DNA from 4 places in the Sporosarcina sp. So3-204 genome. Region 3 is predicted to be linked to each of the others. Evidence: riboswitches for the same ligand, from Rfam matches in the RefSeq annotation. Region 3 holds a riboswitch; each other region holds the start of a gene.
What was found. A riboswitch is a leader RNA that binds a small molecule or an ion and turns the genes downstream of it on or off. The one in region 3 is predicted to bind thiamine pyrophosphate.
Positions count from the first base shown of each region.

Region 1: it holds a riboswitch for thiamine pyrophosphate, as region 3 does, so the genes downstream of both, AC3RV6_RS06155 (IS3 family transposase) here and thiM (hydroxyethylthiazole kinase) in region 3, are expected to answer to the same signal.
Region 2: it holds a riboswitch for thiamine pyrophosphate, as region 3 does, so the genes downstream of both, AC3RV6_RS13085 (3-oxoacyl-ACP reductase) here and thiM (hydroxyethylthiazole kinase) in region 3, are expected to answer to the same signal.
Region 4: it holds a riboswitch for thiamine pyrophosphate, as region 3 does, so the genes downstream of both, thiT (energy-coupled thiamine transporter ThiT) here and thiM (hydroxyethylthiazole kinase) in region 3, are expected to answer to the same signal.

Region 1 covers NZ_CM176485.1:1,278,887-1,284,584, reverse strand. The annotation lists partial or broken gene AC3RV6_RS06160 (SDR family oxidoreductase) at 94-266, opposite strand; one part of gene AC3RV6_RS06155 (IS3 family transposase) at 360-1,249, opposite strand; one part of gene AC3RV6_RS06155 (IS3 family transposase) at 1,249-1,525, opposite strand; TPP riboswitch at 1,658-1,763, opposite strand; gene AC3RV6_RS06150 (cation-translocating P-type ATPase) at 1,860-4,481, opposite strand; gene AC3RV6_RS06145 (PAS domain-containing sensor histidine kinase) at 4,949-5,698, opposite strand, start outside.
Region 2 covers NZ_CM176485.1:2,665,560-2,671,257, reverse strand. The annotation lists gene AC3RV6_RS13100 (hypothetical protein) at 1-24, opposite strand, end outside; gene AC3RV6_RS13095 (transposase) at 282-1,634, opposite strand; gene AC3RV6_RS13090 (formate/nitrite transporter family protein) at 1,990-2,760, shown strand; gene AC3RV6_RS13085 (3-oxoacyl-ACP reductase) at 2,905-3,669, opposite strand; TPP riboswitch at 3,733-3,831, opposite strand; gene AC3RV6_RS13080 (sensor domain-containing diguanylate cyclase) at 4,068-5,627, shown strand.
Region 3 covers NZ_CM176485.1:3,635,438-3,641,135, reverse strand. The annotation lists gene AC3RV6_RS18025 (DUF4153 domain-containing protein) at 1-387, shown strand, start outside; gene AC3RV6_RS18020 (helix-turn-helix transcriptional regulator) at 586-924, opposite strand; gene AC3RV6_RS18015 (XRE family transcriptional regulator) at 1,051-1,704, opposite strand; gene AC3RV6_RS18010 (helix-turn-helix domain-containing protein) at 1,983-2,240, shown strand; gene AC3RV6_RS18005 (hypothetical protein) at 2,382-2,690, shown strand; gene thiW (energy coupling factor transporter S component ThiW) at 2,971-3,477, opposite strand; gene thiM (hydroxyethylthiazole kinase) at 3,474-4,247, opposite strand; TPP riboswitch at 4,333-4,440, opposite strand; gene cysK (cysteine synthase A) at 4,537-5,463, opposite strand.
Region 4 covers NZ_CM176485.1:3,081,190-3,086,887, reverse strand. The annotation lists gene map (type I methionyl aminopeptidase) at 1-141, opposite strand, end outside; gene AC3RV6_RS15305 (magnetosome magnetite crystal formation protein family) at 259-600, opposite strand; TPP riboswitch at 681-782, shown strand; gene thiT (energy-coupled thiamine transporter ThiT) at 890-1,447, shown strand; gene AC3RV6_RS15295 (tryptophan-rich sensory protein) at 1,463-2,206, opposite strand; gene AC3RV6_RS15290 (M3 family oligoendopeptidase) at 2,367-4,169, shown strand; gene AC3RV6_RS15285 (GNAT family N-acetyltransferase) at 4,176-4,721, shown strand; gene AC3RV6_RS15280 (beta-class carbonic anhydrase) at 4,841-5,419, opposite strand; gene AC3RV6_RS15275 (hypothetical protein) at 5,507-5,647, opposite strand.

The DNA.
Region 1 (5,698 bases), 1.4 Mb from region 3:
AAATGTAAGCCGATAATCATTATTAGAACACTATTATATAGTTAATCTTTCGTACAATTACCCCATTACAAACCCACCATCAACATATATCGTCTACCCAGTTACAAACTTAGCCCAATGCGAGGCTAAAAATAACACTGGCCCGCGACATCGTCTGGCATCGCAAGTCGACCTAAAGGCGTTTGTGAGATAATTAAGTCCTTCACATCTTCCTTCGTATACTTACTCGCATCTGTCGGATAAACTAAGCCCGGCGCTACACAATTTTCCATCAGCTCACTCAAATCCTTTGAATGAAAATAAAAAAACCGCCCCCCTAGACTGCCATAGCGATATGAGACACACATAAAACACCTTCATTAGGCTGCTTCTACACCATATTCTTTTGGTGTAAGGTAGCCTAATTTTTCTTGGATACGCTCTTCGTTATAATAATTTAAATAGGTAATTACTCGCTCAATTACGTCCTGATTATGTAATGAATTAAATTTAACATATTGAAATTCCTCAGACTTCAAGTTCGAATGAAATGATTCAATCACCGCATTGTCCCAACAGTTTCCTCTACGTGACATACTACTGACGAGGTCGTTATCTTTAATACAAGCTTGATACGCATACGATGTGTAAACACTTCCTTGATCTGAATGCACAATTACACCCTCCGGGTGATTTCGTACAGCCAGTGCCTCCTTTAGCGTGTCAATTACAAGTGGTGTCTCCTGGTGATTGTATAATTTGTAAGCCACAATTTCATTATTAAATAAATCCATAATGGTCGAAAGGTATTTTGTAGTATTGCCATACTGAATATATGTAATATCCGTTACCCATTTCTTGTTTGGTTCACTAGCCGTAAAGTTACGTTTAAGAATATTAGGAGCAATCACAATGCTTTCTCCTTGGGATTTCCACTTCCGTTTCGGCTTGATTCGACACTGCAAGTGATGCTTTTGCATGATGTCCTGAACTGTATTCCGATTTAATTCTATTTTATATTTTTTCTTTAGCAAAGCCTTTATTTTTCTGTGGCCATTCCGATACTTAGTAATTTTACACAGCTCTATAATGGATTCCTCTTCTACCGAAAGTGGCTGATTGACTCCTTGAATACGCCATCTATAATAGTTTGCCCTTGGTACTTCTAATGCTGTCAATATAGCTGTAATCGTATACTTCTTTTTAAGTTTTTCAACAGTTTGTAGAACTATTTCTTTTTCAACCCTCTTTCGATCTCCATGTACTTTTTTAGTATTTCGTTCTCCATTTTCAAGTGAGATAATTGACGTTCTCGTTTATCGTCTTCACTCGCTAACACTGGACCATGACCGTATGCATACTGTTTACCAATTGGTTGATCAAATCGATAAATTTCATTCCTACGGTACCATGTCATCCAAGTCTTAATCTGTGAAACATTTTTGATTCCGTGCTTCTCCATAATTTCCTTGTTTGTCAATTCACCACTTAATTTATCTTTTACAACAGCCCATTTAACTTCACTTGAATATACGTTTTTGCCCATGCAAAAACACCTCCGATGTAAGTACTTTTTACAAGTGTACCACGCCGAAGGTGTTTTATATTGTCTCACTAATTCAGGTTAGCCCACCCTGATTAATATCAGGAAGCGGACTCTAATTGTTTGCGTTTTAAAAAACAGGATAACACACTTCCCTACGCTTGTATGATCCAGATCTGGTTCAAAGGGTCCGCATATAAATATGCGTCTCAATCTTTTAAAGACACCCCTAGTTCCGTTAAAATATTTAATTTATATTCAAATTTATGCTTAACACATATCAGTGCACTAAACAAAATTCTTAAGATTGAAAAGTACTGAATACTAATTTTTTTTGTTATTTATTTTTAAATAGCTTAACCACTTCATTCACAATGATTGGCAATAGACTTAGTAAAGCAATCGTCAGCCAATTTAGTGCGTCAAGTGATTGAACACTGAAAACTTCTGCAATGGGACTGATTGAAACGATAATTACTTGTAATACAATGCCTAATAATATCGAATAAATTAAAAACTTATTTTTAAATAGACCTGCTTTAAAAATTGATTGATTCATCGATTTAAAGTTAAGTGAATGAGCAAGTTGCGAGAAACTCAGTGCGATAAATGCCATCGTCTGTCCGTGGATAAGCGCATTTTCTGGAATCGTTCCTGAAAACATCGATAGAAAACTGCCCGTATACACCCCGGATGAATAGATCCCAATCATAAACGCAGTAAGCGTAATCGCACCGATTAGTATGCCATTAAAAATGATAAACGCAATGGAACCTTTGAAAAAATTTTCACTTCTATGTCTTGGCTTTTCTTTCATTACATCAGACTCTTCTGGATTTACACCGATTGAAAGTGCCGGGAATGTGTCTGTAACAAGATTTATCCAAAGTATATGAATTGGGCGTAACAACATTGGCCAGCCTAATAAAATTGCAGTAAATAAGGCAATAATTTCTCCTAAATTACAGGACAACAAGAAAATAATAGAATTTTTAATATTGCGGTAAATCGTACGCCCTTCTCCAACCGCTTTCACAATCGAAGAGAAATTATCATCTGTCAATACCATATCTGCCGCGCCTTTTGCTACGTCTGTCCCTGTTATACCCATCGCAACACCAACATCAGCAGCTTTCAGTGATGGTGCATCGTTAACACCGTCTCCCGTCATTGATACAGTGTTTTCTCCTGCTTTAAGCGCTTGTATAATTCTCACTTTATGCTCCGGTGATACACGTGCATATACATTTAGATGGTCACCTTTTTCAATTAACTCGGCATCTGTCAGTATATCAAGTTTTTTCCCTTCAATAACTTGTGATTCCTCAGTAGCAATGCCAAGTTCCTTTGCGATTGCAAAAGCAGTATCTTGATGGTCTCCAGTTATCATGACCGTACGAATACCTGCTTTTTTCGTTATTTTAATCGCTTCTTTTGCTTCCTCGCGCGGAGGATCAATCATTCCAACTAATCCAAGAAAAGTGAGTCCTTCTTCAGCTTGGGCATTCTCAGTCCCACTCATATTGTCCTCTACTTTATAGGCGGAGCCTAACACACGTAACGCTTCAATGGACATTGAATGCGCCGCTTCTAAAATTGAATTTCGAACGTTTTCATCAAGTACTTTCAGACCATCTACCGTTTCATAATGTGTACACTTTGGTAAAATCCCATCAATCGCACCCTTAGTATGGGTATAAATCTTATTCGGATACTGATGAACAGTTGACATGAGTTTCCGATTCGAATCGAAAGGGATTTCCGAAAGCCTTGGGTAATCAGTATCCAATTGTTCTTTCCTTAATCCACTAAAATCTGATGCAGCCAAAAGTGCGATTTCCGTTGGGTCACCCGTTTCACCATCATCCGAATAAGTAGCGTCATTACATAAAACAATATTTTCAAGCAATAAATTTTCAACACGGTCTTTCGAGTTCACTTCTTTTAAATTTAGCAAAGTACCGTTCACGAAAATTTTCTTGACAGTCATCCGATTTTGCGTCAATGTACCCGTCTTATCTGAACAAATGACATTGACAGAGCCTAGCGCTTCTACTGCAGGTAGCTTTCGAATGATGACATTTTGCTTAATCATGCGCTGTACACCTATTGCAAGTACAATCGATACAATAGCCGGCATTCCTTCAGGGATTGCAGCTACTGCAAGGCTAACTGCCAACATGAACATCTCTAAATAATCTCGTCCTTGCAATACACCAATAAGAAAAATAGTGACGCTAATCGCAACAGCAATCATACCAAGGTATTTTCCTAATTGCGCCAGATTTTTTTGAAGAGGCGTTCCGCTATCTACTTCACGGTCTAGCATAGCGGCCACTTTCCCTATTTCCGTTTGCATCCCTGTGGCAATAACAATACCTGTAGCACGTCCTGAAGTCGCTAAAGTAGACATAAATGCCATATTCTTTCGATCCCCAATCGGCAAGGAATCTTCACCTGAAAAACTTGAATCTTTATCAACAGGAACTGATTCCCCCGTAAGTGCCGCCTCCTCCACTTTTAAATTCATTGTTTCAATGAGGCGTAAATCACAAGGTACATATCTTCCCGCATCCAACAAAACAATATCACCTACGACTACTTCCTCGGATGGGATTTCTTTTTGCACGCCGTTCCTACGAACTAGCGCTTTTGGAACAGCCATATTTTTTAAAGCTTTAAGCGCATCCTCAGCTTTGGATTCTTGAACAAGTCCAACTACTGCATTAATTAAAACAACAAACCCAATAATGAAGGCATCCGCCATTTCTCCAACAATACCGGAAATAACAGCCGCTATAATTAGTACGTAGATTAGGACATTATTAATTTGCGCAAATAGACGTAACAGAAAAGAACGTTTTTTTGTTCCTGCAAGTTTATTACTTCCGTATTCTTGCAACCTTCTACGTGCTTCATCATCACTTAATCCAATAACCGAGTTTGTATCAACAGCCATCTCTTAATCCCCTTTTTAATACTTTACATACTATTCATTGTAAATAAAAATGGGAAATTACGGTAGTTTTAACACTTATCAAGTTGTTTATCACAGAATATGAAAATCCTATTAAAAAAAACTGCACCATGATAGATAACCTTTTCAGTAGCACAAAATCCAAATAAATTGACGAAATAGACCGCTAATTCACATAAAGAAAAGTAGTTTTCATTTTAACAGTTCAATTTGCGAACAATTTGAATGACTTACAATAATTATTGTAAGGTGAATTTTTCTTGTTAAAATTAATGTTATTTAGATGGGTAATTTAATAGAGGTTATGTAAGCGTAAAATAATAAGTTTAAAAAGTACCTGTTCACGAAACTTTCATGAATGTTAAACATTCACGTTTTTTCTCACACAGATACTCTTTTTTCAGTTACCAAATTACTATCTAGTCCTCTAACTCAAATCACTAATTCTTTTATAAATATATATCTGAGAATTCATATTTTATTAACTCATCTCTATCCATTTTTTTATTATGTTCCTTGTTAATATTTATATTATCCATTTTTTTAACAGGAAGTTCTATAGTAAATGTACTACCTTTACCTAGAGTACTTTCTACACTTAGACTACCTCCATGAAGTTCAGCCATAGACCTAGCTAAAGGTAAACCAAGTCCCGTGCCTTCAGCTATACGATTAAAATCTCTATTCAATTGCATGAATTTTTTAAAAATGACATCTATACTCTTTTTATCAATGCCTATACCTTTATCTGTTACAGAAATTATTACAGTATTATTATTTTTTTTCGCTAGTTTAATTAATATAACTTCACCTGTAATAGAGAATTTTATAGCATTCGAAATAAGGTTAAGTAAGATTTTATCAAATTTATCAACATCCAATGCAATGATCAGTTCTTCAAAAGCTGGGTCAAATATTATTTTTATGCCTTTAGACTTTGTGTATTCTGAAACTGATTGAACAATATCATCTATAATTTCCACAATATTGTAATTAGCTAAGTTTAATTCATAAAGTCCAGATTCTATTTTAGAAATATCTAATATATTATTTATGAGTTTGATGAGCCTATAACAATTTCCTATTGTCGCTTTATTAATATTAAAAATATCATCTCTAAAATCATCAAGAGAATCTTTTTCCAAATATAAATTTAATATTTGGGCTCCACTAAATATTACACTTAATGGGGTCTTTAG
Region 2 (5,698 bases), 970 kb from region 3:
TGACATAATTGTGAAGTTCCTCATGTTTAACCTTCCTCTCTTCTTTATAAAGACTATTATCGGTTAGAAAAGTTTTCGTTGCTAACTAATGATTAATCAGTTTTTAGAGAATTCAATACTAGATGAGGTTACATCGTTATAATTTTATTATAAATCTATTAAGTTAATAAAGTTGAGTAATATTTTATGTAATTGAATCAATTTCATAATGTGTACTTTTAAAAAATCATATAGAAACAGAATTAAAAATGATTTCTTAAAAAAACGAATGAAGTAGCTGATTATGCTGTTTCAGATAATTGAAGTTGAAGGAGTCGATCAACAGCAAGTTTACTAGCGTTGTACGCGATTTGAACTAAATCAAAATGAACCTTGGCTTTTTCACCAGTACAATGATAAATCTGATCTAATAGAAAATATCCTTTGAGGTATGCATTTACACGTTCAACGGAACTTCGTTCCTTATAAATTTCATCCCATTTTACTGAGCCACGTGCTGGCGCAGTGTAACGTCTCAGGTCATCAGTGATTTTCTTTTTATAAACCTTCTGACATAAAGTATCAGTAGCGAGTGGACAATTCTTACATTCCAATGGACGTGTGTATTTCAGTGTTTGATACTTACTGTCGAAGCTATCATAACGATACGAATGTTCTCGAACACATGTCGGTGTGAAATATTTATCAAAGCCTATAGGCTCAGGTTCATTCTTCTTATTATAAGCAATGATAGATTGCGATCCGTTACGATAAATTTGTTCGTAAATTGGGTTGTAATCGTAACCTGCATCCATTGTTACGTAGTTTATTTTTAATAAAGGTAGACGTTCTTTAGTACCTTTTAATAATGAGATTGCAGCTTTTCCATCATTAAGACTGCCTGAAGAAAATAGAGATTGAAGAATATATTGACTTTTCGTCCCAACCGCTAGATGACATTTAAATCCATACCAAAAGATGTTCTTCCCTTCACTGTTTTTCTTTATTCCCCATTTGGGTTCAATAGGCACAGAGGAACGAAGTTCCAATAGGGATGCATCAAGTTGATTTTCAATTTTCTTTTCATAGAGCGGAAGGTTCGCTTCCTTTTCAGCTTTTTCAACTAGCCATTGTTCATGTTCTTCTTTCTTTTTTCGGCCACGCTTTTTGGGTTCTTTTTTAACTTTATCCGATTTAAATGGAGCACGATCACGCGCTTCAACATGTGTTGCATCAATAGCTATCGTTTCATCTGATACGAAACCTTCTGTTATCGCTTGGAGAAGAAGACGTTCTTGAACGATTTCTAAAGTATCAGATTCGCTAATGGATGCAATCATACGGGAATAGGAAGCTTCCGATGGAATCTCATCAGATACTAAGAATCCACAATCAACCTTAAACCGTAAATCTGTAGTGAGACGCTTTACAAGGTCCTTAATAAATGGAATGCGTTCGGTGATTCGAATAACCAACGAATAGATCATAGCAGAATAATTAAGTGATTGTTTAGGTCCAAAACGAGACTTTTTCATCATCACGTCAAGGATGGGATGTATGTCAATAACCGACAAAATCGAATTAAATCGATGGGTAGGTTCCAAGTCGAATAAAACTTGCATGTCAAACAGGCTTTCTTGTCGTATAATAGGCATAGAGCATTTCTCCAGTCTGTTAATGTGTGTGTGGTAACTCTCATTATACAGGATTTGGGGAGGTGCTCTATTTTTTTGTGATTTAACACCTAGAGCCCCAAGGGCTCAGAAATATGAAATTGATTCAATTATAAAAAATAGATTTAATTAATCCACTAGCCTTGAACTGTGTGAAACTGTTATGATTAGTCAGTCTGAGATACATTTTGAATTAATGTTATAAAAACTATTATGGTAAAGGTTAATACTCTTTGTCCATATAAAAAAGTAAAGAGGGCATACTAATTGAATCCCTCAAAACAGTTTCAATATGGAAAATAGCAAGAGATGCCTTTGATAACCGAAGGGGAATACTATGAAAGCAACACTTACTATTTTAGGGGATACAGCTTCTCTAAAAGTTCAACAATTACATACGAGTAAAAGAAGATATCTAATTCTAACTATGATGGGGGGATTTTTCGTAGGTCTGGGTATTATCCTAATTTTTTCAATAGGTGGTTTACTTGGACCTACTGGCTTTGCTGGAACAAAAGTTATTATGGGAGCAGCATTTGGTATTGCATTAAGTTTGGTTTTGATGGCTGGGGCTGATCTTTTTACTAGCAATAATATGATTATGACAATCGGTACTTTATCCAAGAAAACAACCTGGTATGAGACAATACAAATTTGGGTATTTAGCTATATCGGCAACTTCATCGGGTCTGTTCTCGTTTCGGTACTCTTTTTCTATTCTGGGCTAGGTTTTGGAGAATTTGCTGACTATATTAGTACTGTGGCAAGTGATAAAATGACGACGCCGTTCGTAGAATTAATTTTTCGGGGGATTCTTTGTAATATTCTTGTTTGCCTAGCAGTTTGGTGTGCTTATAAACTTAAAGATGAGACTGCAAAATTAATCATAATTTTTTGGTGTTTATTTGCCTTTATTACATCAGGTTTTGAACATAGTGTTGCGAATATGACTTTGTTATCAATCTCGTTAATGGTTCCACATCCTGAAACAGTATCCTTGGTAGGAATGGCGGCAAATTTAGTACCAGTTACAATCGGCAATATCATTGGTGGAGCTATCTTCGTTGGTGCAGTTTACTGGTTCGCTAATTCCGGAAAACAAACTTGACGTCTGTAGGGGGAGTATAAGTTTATAATTTGGTTAACGGTAATGGGTCTTGCTTTCTACTCAAATAAATTACAGTCCTTATTTGTAGCGCAAGATCCATTACGTTATCCATTTCCTAATAAATGGAGCTATTATTATTTAAATTTAATTCATTACCAATCCGCCGTCAACGACTAAGTTTTGACCGGTTACTGAACGGCTCCAAGGAGAAGCAAAGAATAAAATAGCATCTGCTACATCTTCTGGTGTCGTGATTCGACCAAGTGGCGTACTTTCTTTAATTATATCAAACACGAAATCAGGAGTTGCAGCACTGGCGTCTGTTTTTAATAGCAGTCCACCTGAAACCATATTCGTCGTAATCCCGTTAGCCCCAAGTTCCTTTGCCATATTACGTGTCATCCCAAGTAGTGCGGCTTTACTCGTATTATAGTCATGGTAGGGTACTACAGGGTTTTGAAATAGGTTTGTTCCGATATTGATAATTCGGCCGAAGTTAGCGTTTGCCATATCCTCACGTCCAGCTTGCAATGTGTTTAATGTAGCTTTAACACTGCCTTCAAATTGACTATTGAAATCTTCCCAGCCAATTTTATCTAATTGTTTACGTGCATCGCCATTAAATGAAAAATTTATTAGCGCATTATTTATGATTGTCGTAATAGATTGTCCAAAATGGTTTTTAGCTTCCTCGAACATCGCCTTAACTTCATCTGTATTCCTGACATCTGCTCGAATTGCCAAAGCCTGATTTCCGCCAATTTCATCTACAACTCCATTGGCTTTATCCTCACTATTAAAATAGTTTACAATAACCTTTGCACCTTGTTTCCCGAATGCCTTCGCTACTGCGGCGCCAAGTCCTCTACTTCCACCTGTTACTAATACAACTTGATCATTAATTTCCAATTATTCCAGCTCCCTTTTTTTAGACACAAAAAAAGACCACTAGAAAGTGATCAGCATATACAAATTACGTATCTGCCACTTTCCTCCGCCGGTATCACCCGGATCAGGTTCAAAGGGTCAGAGTTTCCTCTTCTCAGCCATATGGCTCCCCTAGTGATCTAACATATTTTGTTTCATTATAAGTATATCATAATCTTTTGAAAGTCATGAATGAATAATATATTTACCTAATCTATGATATTCAATACAAATTAAGTAAATTCAATTGTATAATAGATATGTAAAGGCTATTAATAAAAAGATTACTAAATAATTGTGTGAATAATCGTAATTAACTCGTCTTTATAAATATATTTATTTTACTTTCTAATAAATGGTCGAAGGAGATATTCATAATAATGAAGTTGTCACTTAAACATCTAATATTGATGGTCGCATTGCTTTCGGTAATATTAACACTTTTTAGTAGCATTACCGCCGGATATCGTGTGAACCAAGAAAATTTAATTGAAAATACTTTAGAGAAAAACCGTGTTTATTCTCAGAAATTAGCAAAAACAACAGATGATTACTTGGGAACTACACTGCAAACATTGGGTTTCAGTTCAAAAGAGATTGCAAGATATTTAGAAAAAGAGGATAGCGATATCCTATTGGAAAATGAGGCTGAGCGTTTATTAAATCAAACAAATTCATTTAATTCCGTTGTCATTACTTCAAATGAAGGAGAAGTTATTGCGGCATCTCCTGAGTCCCTTGGTATAGTTGGTAAGCAATTAAGTTCAGTTGGTGGACTACAGGCATTAGCTGAAAGGAAGCCTTTAATTTCAAAACCCTATATTTCAATTACAAATCGTTTAATTGTATTTATATCACAACCAATTTATGATAATGAAGGGAATTACTTTGGTTTCGTAGGTGGTACGATCTATTTATTAGAAGATAATATTTTAAATATCTTGTTGGGAGAACATTTCTATCAAGATGGATCCTATGTGTATGTGGTCGATATAAATGGGCGTATATTATATCATCCGAAAAAGGAGCGCATAAATGATATAGTGAAAGAAAACCCTGTTATTGATGATTTAGCAAATGGAATTAGTGGTTCCAAAAGAGTCGTTAATTCTGAGAATACAGATATGTTAGCTGGCTATACTTATATGCCTCATGCAAAATGGGGTGTCGTTTCCCAAACACCTACAGTAGTCGCTTTACTTCCATCAAATGATATGAGAAACGAAATGATTATAAAAACATTACCTTTTTTACTGATTTCTTTTATTATCATTATCTTTATTTCAAATAAAATCGCTTTTCCATTGAATAAACTGGCGCATTACGCCAGGGGAAGCATGAAAAAAGATAGACTTGAAGAAGTTAAAAATGTGAATGCGTGGTATTACGAAGCTATTCAATTAGAGCATGCGCTCGTCAATAGTCTTATGTTCTTTAGAGATAAGGTTAATTACTTTATTCATGAGTCAACTACAGATCCTTTAACTGGTTTAGTGAATAGGCGAATGATAGATGAACTAACGAAAAAGTGGTTGTTAGAAGAAACACCTTTTGCGGTCATATTATTTGATATTGATAGATTTAAGCGGGTTAATGATACGTATGGGCATAATGTTGGCGACGAAGTATTGAAATACCTTGCTGAAGAAATGCAGAAAGTAGCTAGTGAGAAAGATGTGTGCTGTCGTTACGGTGGAGAAGAGTTTATTCTTTTGTTGCCAAATAAGACAAATAAAGAAGCGTATGAAACTGCTGAAAGACTCCGCAAAAAGCTTGAGAATACGATTAGTCCTTGCGGAGAAATTATAACGATATCCTCAGGAATTGCAGGGTTTCCGGTTAACGCAGCCCATATCATAGATTTAATTGAGCAAGCGGATAAGTGTTTGTATGAAGCTAAAGAGAGTGGTCGAAATAAAAGTATAGTGTTTGAGAACTAGGAATTACCGATGTAACATAATTTTATAAGCAGTCGTAAATAACCCATCTTTGAGCTACACTCCACGATGGG
Region 3 (5,698 bases):
TGGGATAATAATCCTATTGCCAATATTACGGCTTATGATTATATGGCTCATTTGTATATTCATAGTTCGAACGCTGAAAATGATTCTGAACAAGTGATAAATATCAATCAAGATGGTTCTACCTACAAAGTAGTAAATGGTCATGATGAAAACGGTATTATCTCAATCCGTGTAATGAATGAAAATGAAGAAGAATTGATTCGAATAGATACTGAAGAAATCTTTACTAAAGTTTTCGACCAGTACGATGGAGAAGAAATGTCGGTAGAAGATGCCGCGATTACTCAAGAAAATGATAAAGTGAAAATGAGTATCTTAGCCAACTCCGCTGATCGATACGAAGATCAATATAATGCCGATGTTTACTTGTTCATCAAAATTAAATAGAGCTACATGCCTCGTTTAAAATGGTGTAATGCCATGTTGAACGAGGCTTTTTTATTAGCATGGATGATGATTGTTGGAGGTAAACACCGTAATGTAATGTGCTAAAGTGCTATCTCTGATTAGTACAGAAAGAAGAGATTTTATTCGGCTAAGTTTTTTGTTGGGAATTGCTCCATAGTAGTCATTGTATAAATGTCTTTAGTGATCTAGATCATGGATAGGTTTAATGATGTAAATATTGGCACCTAGACCGCTCATAATTGGGCGAATGAAATGAACACGTTCTATAATGCCAAGTCTTTCTAACTTTCGAATTGTACGTCTAACAGTTGCGTTTGATTTTCCGATGGCCTTTTGGATTGTATTGTGTTTCAGATGGGCAGCACCGTAATTCACGGAATAACGGCGAATCATGTCCAGGACAGCTCTATCGGTGTCGTTCATATTGTTCGAGTTTGCGGATATATGAAGTTTCGCAGCCTCGTCCATCAAGTCTGTATTTTTGAAGTTTGCATAGTCAGCTAAATAATTAGTCATCTAATCTTCCCCCTTTACTAGTTATATAGAGGGAAGTGGGGAAAAAGGATACAAGAGTGAAAAATAAAATAACCGTCAAGCCCATTTTGAGAGGTTGACGGTCATTTATTGTCTATCTTATACAAGTTAAATCGAAACCCCGTACCATATAACTTTAGCAATAACTTCTACATGATGAATCTCCTCAAACGGAACGACTACATCATAATATAAAGGATTAGTAGATTCTGATTTAAACAAAAAAACTTTCTCTGCTTCATTCTTTCTGAATCGTCCAATAGTGTAATCCTCTTTAAACAAGTAAATAATGATATCTTCATCAATTAAGTCTTCTCGCTCTATTTTTTTCACAACAATTGTGGAATATCTTGGGAAGATAAGATTCATGCTGTCTTCTGGAACTACAAATGCTTGAAGATTTTCTTCTGTTACATAAGAAGTTAAAAAAGAAGTTGGTAACTTAATATACTTACTATTTTCATCCGAAAAGTTATTAGTCATTGCCAACGTATTTTGAGAGATTTTTGTATGCAGTGGAATATTTACCATTTCAGCTACTAGAAAGACTTCATCCTTAAAGAAATATTCCATAGGTACATTGAAATAACGTGCTAATCCTTGTAAAGCACCTGCTCTAGGAAATTTGTTTCCCTTTTCCCATTCTGAAATTGTCGCCTGACTCATACCTAAAACTCCCGCAAGTTCAACCATCGTTATTCCGCTTTCTTCACGTAAATTCTTTAAACGTTTTGAAAACAAATTCCGAACAGAATTGACCAAGCACAAAACCTCCAATTAAACTCATACTTTATTTTAGCATGACTACTACATACTATACTTTCCAAATGCTGAAAGTATCATTCATATTTCGAGTAATTTATTACTATTAGTAATGAAAAGAATAATTCTAAAGATAAATCTTGTACGATGTTTACTTGGATGCCTTATAGGTAATGGTATTGCATTGATTTAATATGAAATATAATAACTATAAGTTTTAGCTATCAAAATTGAAGTATTACTATTAGTAATATATTATAGTGAAAGGCGGTGATTTTTTGAATTCTGAAAACGCAGTACCCTTTTACTTGCTCCAGACCATTTATTCTTTAAGATTAAAATATGGAATGACTCCTTCTGAACTTTCAACAAAGATAGGCATCAGCTTAGCGGAATATCAAGAATGGGAAAGAGATTCTTCAAATATCTCTTATGTTAATATTTTGAAATTAGAAGAGGTATTTCAAATGCCATCTCGATATATCTTTTTTGGCAGTGATATAACTTTATCCAATTCCAATAAGTATGAATCTTAAGTAATAGTAACCTTTAGTACGCCTACATTCTTAGCTTAACATATTTTAGTCACTTATATTCTAAGAAAATAAACCCAGTAAAAATATTTAGAGCTAGAACTTTACGTAATAGGAAAGAGCATTATTTGGAGGCGAAGCTATTTGAATCCTATGTATGAATTAAAAACAATTTTATCAAAGATAGTTGAAGGACAAACTATGACATTTGAAAACAGTTTAGCCGAGTCAGTAAAGTTACTTGAAGAAAGGGAGTTAAAGGTAGTTTTTATCAAAAACAGTATTTCACTCTTGAAGTCTTTGGAAATTATGCATAATGAAAAGATTATTAATTCGGAACAATTTAATAGTCGTGTTTCATCCTTATTAAACATATTTAATTTAGTTGAAGAAATTACTTCGCATGAGGTACAATATCCAACCTTTTTTAAAAAGACGTGCAATACTCGATAGTTAACAGATTGTGATCTAATAAGATTTTGAGGATATAGAAACTTGATACCATTCAGTTACTTAATACTCTTCACTACAGTATTTAGCAATTTCTTATTGATATAGAGATTGAAAAGGAACAGTCTAAATTACCATTGCTTTTAAGCGTGGAATTTGGACTTTTTGTCTTTAATTTATTTGGTTGGGCGATAATATATAAATTCTAATACTATTAGAAGCGTCAAGAAAAGTCTTTCGCCGCTTAACTCAAAGGGAGGCATGGATTGTAAAATATATGCTATTACTTTGTAAATGGCATTTTTTTTATTTGATTAGTAAATACGTTTTTTTGCAAACGAACGGCAAGTACTAAACCGATAAGTGCACCTGAAATACTAGATGCGAGGAACGGTGGCACGAAAAATAATGCTGTAAATGTTGTCCCCATTAAAACTTTTGCGTAGGGGACTGCTAGTAAAGAGGCGATTACCCCCGTACCAGTAATTTCGCCAACAGCTGCGAGCCATGTTTTGCCAAAACTTTTATAAAGAATACCTGCTAGAAAAGCACCAATCATACCTCCGGGGAAGGCGAGTAATGACCCTGTTCCTGTCAATAAACGAATGAGACCAGTCACAAAAGCTATGATAACTGCAGGGCCAGGGCCGAGAAGAATGGCCGCAATAACGTTTACTGCGTGTTGAATTGGATATGCGCGTGCAATTCCTGCTGGGAATGAAATGAACGCAGATCCAGCGACTGCGATAGCGACGAACATCGTCATGATCGTTAGTTTACGTAAATTCATTGTGAGACAGCTTCTTGTTTATCAATTGAATATAGCGCATTTATAAAGTTAACTTTAAAATCACCTGGTCCTGTAGAAACATTAGCGGCAGTATGGCCTGCTTTTTTGTAAAAAGTCAGTGCTATGGCGGCGGCTTTCATATGGTTTTGCTTGCCAACTGCTAGAAATGCACCAACGACACTACTAAGAAGACATCCAACTCCTGTAACACGGGTCATGAGTGGGTGTCCGCCTATAATTTTTATGAGTTCTGTCCCGTCTGTAAGTAGATCGATTTCCCCTGAAACGGCGACTAGACAGTTATGTGCTTCGGCTACTTGTTTAGCGATATCCGCTAGATTTCCTACTCCTTCACCCGCATCTACGCCCTTTGCTTGCCAACTTACACCAGCGATGGCCGCAAGTTCGCCCGCATTACAACGGATAAGTGTGACGTCTACTTCGTTTAGAATACGAAGGACTGATTCTTTCCGAAATATTGTTGCGCCTGCACCGACTGGGTCGAGAACGACAGGTTTACCGTGTTGCGTAGCGCTTTTTCCAGCAAGTATCATAGACTCAACGGATTGCTTTTTTAGTGTCCCGATATTGAGAACGGTACATGCAGAAACTGCTGCGATTTCTGCAGCTTCTTCCGGCGCATCCGCCATGACGGGGGAAGCGCCGAGTGCGAGTAGTCCGTTTGCTTGGAAATTGGCGACGACAATATTTGTGATGCAGTGGACGAGTGGTTGTTCATTTCTAAGTTTTTGTAATAAGTTTGTTGTCATGTTTTATTCCTCCTATTTTAATGAAATATAAAAAGCCGCCTCCTGAAATTCTCAGAAAGCGGCGCACATTTTGGGTTGGATAAATAAAGGTTGCGGCTCACTTCCCTACGCTGGTATGACCCAGATCAGGTTCTTAGAATCCGCATATGTATATGCATCTCAGCCTTTTTCAAAGGCACCTCTAGTGGCAAAATCCTATTCAGTTTTCATAGTAATGATAACATAACTTAGTTTATTGTAAAGGGGGCCTTGAGATTGTGTGGAAAGTATGCTTTTTCCAATTCTTTCTTCATTCAAATAAATCACTGGACAAATATCTCTCACCAGAATCAGGCGCAATACAGACTACTGTGTCCTCCGGTGTTAATCGTTTTGCTACGACAAGTGCCGCGTATATAGAGGCACCGCCTGAAGGGCCGATAAGAATACCTTCTTTCGCGGCCACGTTACGTACAGTTTCATATGCTTCTTCATCTTTAATTTGGAAGATTTCATCATAGACAGATGTATTTAACACTGGGGGAATGAAACCAGGGCTCGTCCCAACAAGTTTGTGTTTGCCAGGTTGCCCACCAGATAATACCGGCGAACCTGCAGGCTCTACAACGTGAACAGTCACGTTTTCATCATATGCTTTGAGTGCTTCCCCGGTGCCTGTAACCGTTCCGCCTGTGCCCGACGTACAAACAAAAGCGGTGAGCTTTCGATCAATTGATTCCAAAGCATCAATGATTTCAACTGCTGTTGTCGTTCGATGAATATCAGGATTTGCCGCGTTTTCAAATTGCATCGGGATAAAACTATTTTCGATACCCGCAGCAATTTCATTCGCCTTCGCAATTGCACCCGGCATCCTCTCTGCACTCGGCGTTAAAACAACGTCTGCACCGTAAGCTTTCATCAAGTTAATACGTTCAATCGTCGCATTATTAGGCATGACGAAAATTGCACGATACCCTCTTGCAGCTGCATTCATCGCAAGTCCAATGCCTGTATTTCCAGAGGTTGGCTCAATAATTGTGGCACCCTCTATTAAAGTCCCACTTTTTTCTGCCTGGACAATCATGTTATAAGCGGCACGATCCTTCACGCTTTTACTCGGATTAAAAGACTCGAGCTTCACATAAACCGCGGCCCCGTTCGCATCTGGCAATCGATTCAGCCTAACGAGCGGCGTATTTCCAATTAGCTCCGCAATATTATTCACAACACGCACAATAATCATCCTCTCAATTTCAACTTTTTTTCATTATAGCAAAATAAAACATATTATTCCTACCTTTTATGTCGAGTTAACGTGATAAACTCAAGTACGTCGCGTGGTTTCCTATAAAATTAGCATAGTAAGCAATGTTATGCTGAAAGTATGCAACGCAAACGGAACCTTGCAACGTCGGTGGGAAAGTATGCAACACTCATTTGAAAGTAAGCAACGTTATACGGAAAGTATG
Region 4 (5,698 bases), 550 kb from region 3:
GAATAGACGTCCTCCAATTTCATCGATTTCTTTCGTTGTCATTCCGGGTTTAGTCGATTCTTTCATGGTATCCCGGATTTCAGCGACTATTTTTCCAATCTTTTTTAGACCTTCAAAGTCTTGATCAGTTTTTGCGATCATGATGCTCAAATCCTTTCTTCCGCTCATTTTATTTCATCTTATACTATATCACATGAGACAACACAAAAATGCCTACTTTAACTTAAAAAAGTAGGGAGTTTGTGTTGATAATTTTCATTACTTCAGTATTTTAACTCCTTGAAATACATTCCAAATTAGGATGACCAAAAATAAAAGGCCATATAAAATTGTGAATATAAATGGAGCTATACTTAAAAGGTCAAATTCACCAGTCATTATGGAAGTCATTCTACGTTCGACTGAAAATAATGAAATTGAAAAAATAATAAAACCTAAAATTAATACAATAGCAGGAAGTAGATGTGAAATAAATGAACGTTTTGCATGTATTTTAACTTCTTTATCATCAGTAACTAAATAAATGATAAAAGGCAGTAGTAAGGGGAAGAAGAAAAAACTAAAATAGCATAGCGCGGATAATAATTTATTGTTTGTCATAGTGTCTTCGCTCCTATACAAGTAGTATAGAGTCAGCTTGCTTAATAGTTGGTGGTCTTATACAATATAGGAAGAAGTAATTAACCCACAAGGGGAGCTTTATTAGCTGAGATAGGACATTATGTCCTGACCCTTTAAACCTGTAAGATAATTCTTGCGTAGGGATGTGGATGGAAACCGGTATGAAATAACGAGGGTATTTCCCTGACTTATTTTAGACGTCCCATTCAATCTGGGATGTCTTTTTTTATTCCCAAACCCCTGCGTAAAAGATAGGGAGAGAAATTTATTGGATAGAAAACGTTTACTTTTTTTACTAGAAGTTGCAATTTTAGGGGCTATCTCGTTGATACTTGATAAGATTGGCTTTTCGTTTCCACAAGGTGGTGCGATTACACTTTCGATGCTACCTATAATCGTCATGGCTTTTCGTTGGGGACTTGCAGGTGGGGTATTAACAGGATTTGTTAGTGGTTTATTACAAGCGATTACTGGTGGAACTGTTTTTACACCACTCCAAGCGTTCCTAGATTATTTTGTTGCTTATCCGCTCGTAGGCGTCGCTGCGTTGACGGGAAGCTGGCTAGTTAGAAGTCGGTTAAAAGGCAGCAAAAGAGGGGTAACAACTGCCATTATCGTTGGAACAGTATTAGGTGGGATCCTTCGTTACATCATTCACTTTATAAGTGGTATCGTTTTTTTCGGAAGTTACGCACCCGAGGGAACGCCAGTTTGGAAGTATTCACTTATTTACAATGGTTCTTATATGATTCCAGCAACAATATTATCAGCAATGGTTGCTGTTTTCTTGTTTACAACAGCCCCACGCCTCTTGAAACGTACATAGAAAAATCGCCAACCCTTATTGGGAAGGCGATTTTTCAAACTTGTCTTGTTTGATTAGAAAAAAACTTATCCCAATAACTGCTGTTAAGAATAGGGCTACAGACGTTACAAACAATGAATCAAAACCATTCTTTACTGCAATTCCAATGAAAGTCCACATGAATACGCAGTTTAATGGTATATCTTTATGGTGATATAAGAAATGTAGTGCTATTGCAGCTGCAACGGTTAAGAAAATAACAGTCCAAAGGGAAATACTTACGCCCCAACCGCTCCATTCCCAAAGTGTTAGAACATAATTCATATTTTCAATAAATAAAATAATAATCCAGCCTAAGTAAAGTGAAATAGGAACTCTTTGCAAAAAGCGGTTTTCAGTTTTTGGATACGTAAAGTACAATGCCGTTAAAGTTGCCAGAAGTGCAGCCATTACAACAATCGACCAATTAAAAAAACCATAATGCCAAAGCAAAATCCAAAAGACGCTGAATAAGGAACTAAAATTAAAGTAAATCGATCTTTTTTTCATAATAGGCAAGTTGATCTTCCCTAGATTGGTCCAAAAACCATATAACCAGATAGCAAGGAATGTATGAATAATTCCCCAAATGATAAAAGTGTAGTTTGATGGTGTGAAAAGTACTGGAAGTCTATTGGCTATTTCAACTGTCGTTTTTCCATTTAGTGGTACTAAATTAGCAATTAAATAAAAAGCAACCATAGTAATAAGCGAAAGGGTCATACTAATTAATCGTAGCATTTTCGAATCCTCCTATAGCATAGTATACAGAGGAATCGCCTGTTCTGCGCTGGAAAGTATGAACCTTTCGTCACAAAGTGATTTTTTTGGTAAATAGATGATTCATGATACAATGAAGATGTGTATTTAGAAAACTTAGAAAGATAAAGGAGGAAGTCTAATGCAACAAAAATTGTATTCTGATATATGGGATCTTGATGTATTTTTTAAAGGTGGAAGCAAGTCCTCAGAGTTAAGATCACATCTTGATAAATTAGTAGCAAACATAGATTCTTTAGAGAAAGAAGCGATAAATTTTGAGGTTCCAACGATTAAAGAGGAACAAAGTAAAATTGCTCACTTAATTGAAAGAATTAAAGATGTCGCACTAAATCTATCGCAAGCAGGCGCGGTGATCGGCTGTTTTCTTGCGGCCGATATAACTGATAAAAAAGCGCTAATACTCGAAGGAGAAGTCAGTGAAATTGGTGCGAGATTTACTTCTGCATTACTTAAAATTCAACAGGTACTTTCAAAAATTGATTCAGCTATATGGGAGCAACTTATTAACTCAGTCTTACTAAAAGAATTTAAGTTTGTTTTAAATGAATGGCGTGAAGAGGTTAAGTTAAAGTTATCGGAAGAAGAGGAGAACTTAATTACGTCTTTAAGCATTGATGGTTACCATGGCTGGGGACAGTTATATGATCAACTTGTTGGTGAAATTAAGATAAAGACCATAGTTGACGGTGAAGAGAAAACTTTATCAGTAGGACAGGCGGACAACTTAAGTACCCACTCAGATCCAGCTGTTCGCAAAAACTCTTTTGAAGCATTGGAAGTTGCATGGGGAGAAAAGGAAGATTTCTTTGCTTCAACATTGAACCATTTGGCAGGTTTTAGACTTGCTGTTTATAAAAAAAGAGGATGGAATTCAGTATTACAAGAACCTTTATCATATAATCGCATGAGTGAAGATACTCTGAATGCGATGTGGGGAGCTATTGTTGCACAAAAAGCACCTTTTATAGATTTCTTGAATGTGAAGGCTAAAATGCTTGGTACGGAAAAAATGAACTGGTATGACATTGATGCACCAGTGACAGCGTCTACCAAGGAACTATCTTATCAAGAGGGTGCGGAATTTATTTTGGATCATTTCGGGGAATTTGGAGATAAACTTGAATCTTTTTCTCGTAAGGCCTTTGCAGATAATTGGATAGAAGCAGAGAACCGTCCGAATAAGCGTCCAGGCGGATTTTGTACAGATATGCCAATTTCTGAACAGTCCAGAATTTTCATGACTTATAACGGCTCTATGTCTAATGTTGCAACGCTAGCTCATGAACTGGGGCATGCGTTCCATTCACATGTACTTCGCCCAGTACATTGGATGAATCAGCAGTATGCAATGGGAGTAGCGGAAACAGCATCTACTTTTGCTGAAATGATTGTTGCTGATGCTGCGGTAAAAGCGGCAGAAACAAAAGAAGAAAAGATAGCGTTATTAGAAGATAAGATTCAGCGCAGTGTAGCGTTTTTAATGAATATCCATTCTAGGTACTTATTTGAGACAAGATTTTATGAAGAACGGAAAAACGGAATTGTATCGGCATCGAGATTAAATGAGTTAATGGCTGAAGCCCAACAAGAAGCATACGGGAATGCGCTCGATACAGTACATCCTCATTTCTGGGCATCAAAGTTACATTTTTATATTACAGATGTTCCATTTTATAATTTCCCATATACTTTTGGTTACTTATTTTCGTTAAGTATATATGCAAAAGCACTTGAAGAAGGGGAAGGTTTTGAAGATAAGTATATAGCGCTCCTTCAAGATACAGCTGTTATGACAGTGGAAGATCTCGCAATGAAACATCTAAAAGAAGATATTACTAAACAAGAATTTTGGGCAAAAGGTGTAGCACTTTGCGTAAAAGACGTAGATGACTTTATGCTATTGATGAATGAAGAAGGTTGACTGAGTATGATTTTACTAAAAGGGGATAGCTGTTACTTACGAATATTGACCGAGGACGATGCTACCGTCTTTACAAAGGTGTTAATTGAGAATAGAAGCTATTGGTCTGTCTTTGAGCCTCGACAAGAGGCGGGCTTCTTCACGGTTGCAACTCAAAGAGAAAAGATTAGAGAATCATTATATCAAATGAGGGATCGAAGAGAGTATAACTTTGGTATTTTTGATTTAGCTACGAATAAGCTAATTGGCCATATCTCTCTGTATAGTATTAAAAGATTACCTTTTTCTAGCGGCTTTATTGGCTACTCAATAGACGAAAAAGAAGTCGGGCGCGGTATTGGAACGAAAGCGGTTCGCCTCGTTACGGAATTTGCGTTTAGGAAAGTCGCTTTGCATCGGGTAGAGGCGTACGTATCACCGCGAAATATGGGTTCTATTATTGTGCTTGAAAGAGCAGGGTATGAAAGAGAGGGATTACTAAGGCAATTGTTATATATAAACGGTGTTTGGGAAGACCATTTTATGTATGCGATTTTAGAAGAAGATTTTTGAAAGGGTAAGACCGCTATGCGGAAACTTATAGAAATAATTAAAAGTCGATTCCTGTAAGAAGGAATCGACTTTAATTATGTTAAGTAAGTATGTGTTTATTCCCCAGGAAATATGTCGAATTAATTTCGAGTAGTTACACCAGCATACCCATCAACGATAATATCTAGTTCTCCGGTAGTAGGGTGAATAACTAATCCATGTATAGGAACAGAAGTGTCCATCAACGGATGATTTTTAACGAGATCAACACTCATTTTCACTGTCTCGGTTACATCATCAAATCCACGTAGCCAATCCTCCATATCGATACCTGAATATCGTAATGTCTCAAATAAACTTTTGTCAATTCCGCGTCCAACCATTTCCTTAATAATTACATCAGTATTAATTGAACTCATCCCGCAATCATGATGACCAATAATAAATACTTCATCAGCCTTCAGTTGATAGACAGCGATGATTAGGCTACGCATAATCCCACCGAATGGGTGTGTAACGACTGCACCAGCACTTTTGATGATTTTTGCATCACCATTTTTAAGGTTCATTGACTTACCAAGTAATTCTGTTAATCTTGCATCCATACAAGTTAGAATAACAACACGCTTATCAGGGAACTTAGTCGTTTTATATTGTTCATATTGTTTTTCTGCAACAAATTCCTTATTAAACTTAAGTATTTCTGTAAGTAATGTCAAAGTAGTTTTCCCCAATCTGTATTGTTTTCAAATATTTAAAGATATAAGTATATATTTTATAATAAAAAAGCCGCCAACAGGCAGCCCTTAATAATTTGTCTCGGGTTTTGGATCAATTGTTACTGATTCTGAAGAATCGAACGCTTTAACGAGAAAGTACATTACTAATGTCATTACTATAGCTAGAACAATCATATATCCGATTACAGTTGTATACATCAAGCCCATGTGAAAGACTCCTCTCTAAATTACAGTAATAATAGCTACTTTCATTATACT